DNA from 2 places in the Methylobacterium sp. WL103 genome. Region 1 is predicted to be linked to the other one. Evidence: riboswitches for the same ligand, from Rfam matches in the RefSeq annotation. Region 1 holds a riboswitch; the other holds the start of a gene.
The links. Region 1 has a riboswitch for thiamine pyrophosphate ahead of thiO (glycine oxidase ThiO). Riboswitches for the same ligand answer to the same signal wherever they lie in the genome.

Region 1 (3,404 bases):
TGCGCTGACGGCGGCGCAGGGCGCACTCCAAGCGCTGGAGGAGGCCAACACCCTTCACCAGTTCGCGGTGCCGATGATGGCCGGCATCGCGCTCCACCACGGCGAGGCCGCCTACGGCAACGTCGGCTCGGGCACGCGGCTCGATTTCACCGTCATCGGCCGCGACGTGAACATGGCGAGCCGCATCGCCCGGCTCAACAAGACGCTGGGCGAGCCGCTGCTGATGTCGAAGCCCTTCGTCGACTTCCTGTGGGGCGATCCGGTGCCGCTCGGCGAGCATGTCCTCGACGGCTTTTCCGAGCCGATGATGGTCTACCGGCCGCGTCCGAAGCCGCATCGCCGCCAGGGCTGATCTCAGCCCCGCAGCGTCAGCGTGCCGCCGGCGATGCTGAAGTCGCGCACCCGCTTGAGGAACGACATCCCAAGCAGGTTCGTGCCGAGGCCGCCGCCGGGCACGACCACCGCTTCGACGTCGCGCACGGTGACCGGCCCGATCCGGATCATGCCGATGCGCACCGGGGCGACCCGCACAACGCCGTTGGCCGTCATCACCGATTGGGTGAAGTCGCGCGGCGTGAGGACGAGGCCGAGACGCGCGGCCGCCTCCTCGGTGAAGCTGCACGCGGTGGCGCCGGTGTCGACCATCATCCGCAGCGAGCGGCCGTCCACCAGGGCGTCGGCGAGGAAGTGGCCGCTGCGGTCCGCATTGAGGGCGATCGCACTCGGTGCCGAGGAGGATGGCGGCGCCGCGGGCGCCGGTCGCGCGTCGGCCTTGCGGTGAGTCAGGCGGTCGCCGACCCCGCCGAGCACGCCTGCGGCGAGGCCGGCCCCTACGCAGAGCAACAGGATCGTCCGCAACGCCAACCTCCGCGCCCCGAGGGGGACCGGCGGAGACCACCACGGAACCGGTGAACGATACGTGGCGCCTCGCGCGTACCCGGCGGAAACCCGCCGCCTTTCGTGCCGACAGGGTTTCCGAACCGTCTCGGCATCACGACGACAGACGGCGACCAACCTGCGCGCTCGCCCTTTTGACGGGGTTGACCGGGCCGGCCAGTGGGACCACATCTGCGGTGTTCCAGGGAGATCCCCGGCAAGGGGCTGAGAAACCGCTGGCAGGTTCGCAAGGGCTCGCGGCGCGGAAATCCTTCGAACCTGATCCGGTTCACACCGGCGTAGGGATTGGACCGTGGGCGTCGTCCTCGTGGACGGATCGCACCAGCTTCTCGAAGGAAGCGTCAGGCCCGGTCTCTGCGACACCACGCGGAGGATCTTTTGGGTCGTCACCCAGCATCACCGATCGGGGTTCGCCGGACGAACGGCGGCACGAACCCGTCCGTCACGTTGCCCGTCCGCGCCGACGTCGCCATCGTCGGCGGCGGCCTGATCGGGCTGTCGATCGCCTGGCGCATCGCGCAGTCCGGTCGGTCCGTCGCGGTCGTCGAGCGCGAGACCATCGGGTCCGGCGCGAGCCTCGCCGCCACCGGCATGCTGGCGCCCGCGGCCGAGCACGAGCCCGGCTCGGACCCGCTGCTCCCGCTCGCCCTCGATTCGCTGCGGCGCTGGCCCCGGTTCCGCGACGAGCTCCAAGCGGCCGCCGGCCACGACATCGATTACCGCGAGGACGGGACGCTGGTATTGGCCATCGGCCGCGACGAGGTCGAGCGCCTGCGCTTCCGCTACGACCTGCAGCGCCGCTCGGGCGTCGCCGCCGAATGGGTCGCGGGCACCGAGGTCCGCCGCCGCGAGCCGGCCCTGCGCCCCTCGGTCACCGCCGGCGTGTTCTGCCCGCTCGACCACCAGGTCGATCCCAGCCGGGTGATGGCGGCGCTCGTGCAGGCCTGCCGTGGCACCAGCGTGGCGCTCGTCGAGAACAGCCCGGTCGTCGCCCTCGAACGGACATCCGGGCGCGTCACCGGCATCCGCACCGCCAATGGCGTTCTGCAGGCCGACACCGTGATCCTGGCGGCCGGCGCCTGGAGCGGGGAGGGCGGCCTGCTGCCCCAAAACCTCGCCCTGCCGGTCCGCCCGCTCAAGGGCCAGTCGTTGGCGCTGAAGACGACCGCGCGCACCGGCACGCTGTCGCACATGGTGTGGACCGAGCAGGTCCACATGGCACCGAAGGGCGACGGCCGCATCGTCGTCGGCGCGACGGTGGAGGATTGCGGCTTCCGCCCCGGCGTCACCGCCGGCGGGCTCTACGCTCTTCTGGAGGGCGCGCGGCGCGTGCTGCCCGGCATCGAGGAGATGGAGGTCGAGGCGGTGTGGAGCGGGTTCCGCCCGACCTCGGACGACGACGCGCCGATCCTGGGCGAGATCGCCCCCGGGCTGGTCGTCGCCACCGGCCATCATCGCAACGGCTACCTGCTCGCCCCGGTGACCGCCGACGCGATCGCTGCCCTCGTCACCACGGGCGCGATGCCGGCGGTGGCCCGGGATTTCTCCCTCGCGCGGTTTACCGCAAGCCAGGACGTGAGGGCTTCGGCATGAGGCTGACGGTGAACGGGCAAGCCCGCGAGATCGAGGCCGCCGACCTCGCCGCGTTGTTCGCGCACGCGGCGGAGGAGACCGGCAGCCCCGATCCGCAGGGGGTCGCCATCGCGGTCAACGGCCGCGTCGTCCGCCGTCGCGATTGGGAGCGTACCCCTATCGCGGACGGCGACCGCATCGAGATCGTACGCGCCATGCAGGGAGGCTAGAGGATGCTCGAGACGCTCACACCCCTCCGTCCGGAGGCCGACGACCCCTTCGTCGTCGCCGGCGTCACGCTGAGTTCGCGCCTGTTCATCGGCACGGCCGGCTATCCGACGCAGGTGATCATGCGCGATGCGGTCGCGGCCTCGGGGGCCGAAGTCGCCACCGCCTCGATCCGCCGGGTTTCGCTCCAGGGCCACGGCTCGGACACGGTCAAGATCCTGAAGGGGCGTCGCTTCCTGCCCAACACCGCCGGCTGCGAGACCGCGCGCGACGCGATCATGACCGCGGAGCTGGCGCGCGAGGCCCTCGACACGAACTGGATCAAGGTCGAGGTCATCGGCGACCGCGAGACGCTGTACCCGGACGTGACCGAGCTGATCGAGGCCTGCCGCCACCTCGTCGACGACGGCTTCGTCGTGCTGCCATACTGCAACGACGACCCGATCGTCTGCCAACGGCTCGCCGACCTCGGCTGCGCCGCAGTGATGCCGATGGGCTCGCTCATCGGGTCGGGCATGGGCATCGCCAACCCGGCCAACCTGGAGCTGATCTGCCGCCGCATGAGCGTGCCGGTGATCGTCGATGCCGGCATCGGCACGGCCTCCGACGCGGTGATCGCGATGGAGCTTGGGGCCGACGCCTGCCTGATCAACACCGCCGTCGCCAAGGCCGACGACCCCGTCCGCATGGCCTACGCCATGCGCGGC
Region 2 (3,404 bases), on a different contig from region 1:
GGCGGCGTGGAAGTCATCGGGCTTGGTCCGCACCCAGGCGATGAAGCGGGCGATCTCCGGTTCGGCCCGCAGCGCGGCCACGTCGGCGAGCCGGCGTGCGAGTTCGGCTTCGCTGTGGCGGGCATGGATCGCCGAGTGGCAAACCTGATGCAGCCGGACCGTAATGCCGTGGGTGCCTCCCTTCAGCTTCGGCACGAGGTGGTGCAGGCTCGACCGGGCGCGCGGCGGGATCGGCCGCTCGCAGAGCGGGCAGATCACCGGTTCAGGGCTGCGGGCCCACGGGTCTGGTTCATCCTCGCGCCAGCGCCGTTCGCGTCGCCCCAAAGCCCCGTCTCCCTCCACATCCGCGCCCTCCAGAATATGGGATCGGCGCAAATTCGGGGCGCGGCGTCACGGCGTCGCTGCGGCGGGCGTCGGGCATGCTGCGCGAAGGGAATCGCCGAACATCGTCTCGGCCAGCCGGTCTCGGGTACCGAGCACCGAGACGTGGTCGCCCGCCACAGACTCGAAGCGCGCGCCCTCCCCCGCCGCCGTCGCAAGCCGGCGCCCGAGCTTCACCGGGACGACGCCGTCCTCGGTGCCGTGGACGATCAGCACCGGGCCGCCGGCCCGGGCGATGCGCGCGTCGGAGCGCCAGGTATCGCGGAGGAGGAAGGTCGGCGCGTAGGGGAAGGCGAGGCGGACGATGCCGGGCAGCGAATCGAAGGGCGCCTCCAGGTAGAGCCCGAGATGCGGCACCCGCTCGGCCACCGCGACCGCGACCGCCGCACCGAGGGAATGGCCGTGCAGCAGGATCGGGGCGCCGGGCGCGCGCCGTACGGCTTCGGCCACCGCCGCGAGCCCGTCGGCGATCAGCCCGTCCTCGCTCGGCGCGCCGGTCGAACCCGGATACCCGCGATAAGAGATCGCCAGCACGCCCCAGCCGGCGGTGGACCAAGGAGGGGCGGAGAACCGCGCCGCGGCAGGCTCGGGCCGCGAGCCGTTGCCGTGGAAGCTGACCACGACGCCGCATCCCGGCCGCGGCGCGCGCCACAGGGCGTGCAGGCGCTCGTCGTCGGCGGTGAGCAGGGACAGGGCTTGCGTGCCCGGCGGCACAGGCAGCCGCGCCCGCGGGCCGGCGATGAAGGCGCCGGGATAGATCAGGCTGCGCTGGAACAGGCCGAGCGCCCCGAGCATCAACGCGAACAGGCCGAGGGCGGCGGCCGCCAGGACGAGCAGGATTCGCATGGGGCTCCGTCGCGTTTCCCGCGGGACCCTACACCGATCCGAGACGACGTCGGCATCCGTCCGTTTCCGCCTGATCCGGCCGGCGCATTGACAAAGTCCGGCGGCCCGCGGAGATTCGAACCATTCCGAGGGGGGCCCCACGACCGGGGGCTGAGAGTGGACGCGACGTCCTGACCCTTGAACCTGATCCGGCTCGTACCGGCGGAGGGACGGGAACCTGCGGCGCCTCATCCGGCGCCCGCCGCTTCATCGCATCTCCGTCGCGGCGCGCCGCATCGCCCCAATGCCGGGAGATCCGACGATGAATGCGCCCGTCCTGTCCAAAGACGTCAAAGGTAGCCCCGAGACCGTGACCACGGGTCCGGTCACCGGTTCGCACAAGGTCTACGCGAGCGTGGCCGGCCGGGAGGACATCCGGGTGCCGTTCCGCGAGATCGTGCTCACCGACCCGAACGAGCCGGCGGTGCGGGTCTACGACCCGTCCGGCCCCTACACCGAGACCAACGCCCGCATCGATCTCGCCAAGGGCCTGCCGCCGGTGCGCGACGCCTGGATCGCCAAGCGCGGCTACGCCGCCGTGCAGCCGCGCGTCGTCAAGCCCGAGGACAACGGGTTCGTGCCCGCCGACAAGCTCGTGGCCCCCTGCCCCGCCGAGCGGACCATCCGCAAGGCGGAGCCCGGCCAGATGGTGACCCAGTACGAGTTCGCCCGCGCCGGGATCGTCACCGAGGAGATGATCTACGTCGCCCACCGCGAGAACCTCTGCCGCGAGCAGATGCTAGACCGAGCGCATGCCGCGCTCGCCGACGGCGAGAGCTTCGGCGCCTCGGTGCCGCCGTTCATCACCCCCGAATTCGTGCGCGACGAGGTCGCGCGCGGCCGGGCGATCATCCCGGCCAACATCAACCACACCGAGCTGGAGCCGATGGCGATCGGCCGGAACTTCCTGGTGAAGATCAACGCCAACATCGGCAACTCGGCCGTGACCTCCTCGGCGGCGGAAGAGGTCGAGAAGCTGGTCTGGTCGATCCGCTGGGGCGCCGACACGGTCATGGACCTCTCGACCGGCCGCAACATCCACAACATCCGCTCGTGGATCATCCGCAACTCGCCGGTCCCGATCGGCACGGTGCCGATCTACCAGGCGCTGGAGAAGGTCGGCGGCGACCCGCTCAAGCTCGACTGGGAGGTGTTCAAGGACACGCTCATCGAGCAGGCCGAGCAGGGCATCGACTACTTCACCATTCACGCGGGCGTGCGCCTCGCCCACGTGCCGCTCACCGCGCGGCGCGTCACCGGCATCGTCTCGCGCGGCGGCTCGATCATGGCGCGCTGGTGCCTGGCCGGGCACCGCGAATCGTTCCTCTACGAGCGCTTCGAGGAGATCTGCGACATCTGCCGCGCCTACGACGTCTCGTTCTCGCTAGGCGACGGCCTGCGGCCCGGCTCGATCGCCGACGCCAACGACGCGGCGCAGTTCGCCGAGCTCGAGACCCTGGGCGAGCTCACCAAGATCGCCTGGAACAAGGGCTGCCAGACCATGATCGAAGGGCCAGGGCATGTGCCGATGCACAAGGTCAAGGTCAACATGGAGAAGCAGCTCGCCGAGTGCGGCGAGGCGCCGTTCTACACCCTCGGTCCGCTGACCACCGACATCGCGCCGGGCTACGACCACATCACCTCCGGCATCGGCGCGGCGATGATCGGCTGGTTCGGCTGCGCGATGCTCTGCTACGTCACGCCGAAGGAGCACCTCGGCCTGCCGAACCGCGACGACGTGAAGACCGGGGTGATCACCTACAAGATCGCCGCGCATGCCGCGGACCTCGCCAAGGGCCACCCGGCGGCGCAGCTGCGCGACGACGCCTTGTCGAAGGCGCGCTTCGACTTCCGCTGGGAGGACCAGTTCAACCTGGGCCTCGACCCGGACACGGCCCGCGCCTACCACGACGAGACCCTGCCCAAGGACGCCCACAAGGTCGCGCATTTCTGCTCGATGTGCGGGCCAAAGTTCTGCTCGATGAAGATCACGCAGGACCTGCGCGCCGAGGTGCTGGCGATGGAGGCTGCGGGCGAGGTGCTGAACACCGCACCGATCCTGACGAGCGCCGAGCGCGAGGCCGGGATGGCGGAGAAGTCCCGCGAGTTCCTGGCCGAGGGCGGCAAGCTCTACGTCG

Region 2: another riboswitch for thiamine pyrophosphate. It lies ahead of thiC (phosphomethylpyrimidine synthase ThiC); the one in region 1 lies ahead of thiO (glycine oxidase ThiO).

What each region holds. Positions count from the first base shown of each region.
Region 1 is NZ_VRUX01000058.1:3,486-6,889, forward strand. Features, by position in the region: gene FV222_RS06320 (adenylate/guanylate cyclase domain-containing protein) at 1-352, shown strand, start outside; gene FV222_RS06325 (TIGR02281 family clan AA aspartic protease) at 355-858, opposite strand; TPP riboswitch at 1,072-1,200, shown strand; gene thiO (glycine oxidase ThiO) at 1,345-2,490, shown strand; gene thiS (sulfur carrier protein ThiS) at 2,487-2,699, shown strand; gene FV222_RS06340 (thiazole synthase) at 2,703-3,404, shown strand, end outside.
Region 2 is NZ_VRUX01000036.1:5,610-9,013, forward strand. Features, by position in the region: gene FV222_RS04585 (HNH endonuclease) at 1-324, opposite strand, end outside; gene FV222_RS04590 (alpha/beta hydrolase) at 391-1,227, opposite strand; TPP riboswitch at 1,346-1,454, shown strand; gene thiC (phosphomethylpyrimidine synthase ThiC) at 1,529-3,404, shown strand, end outside.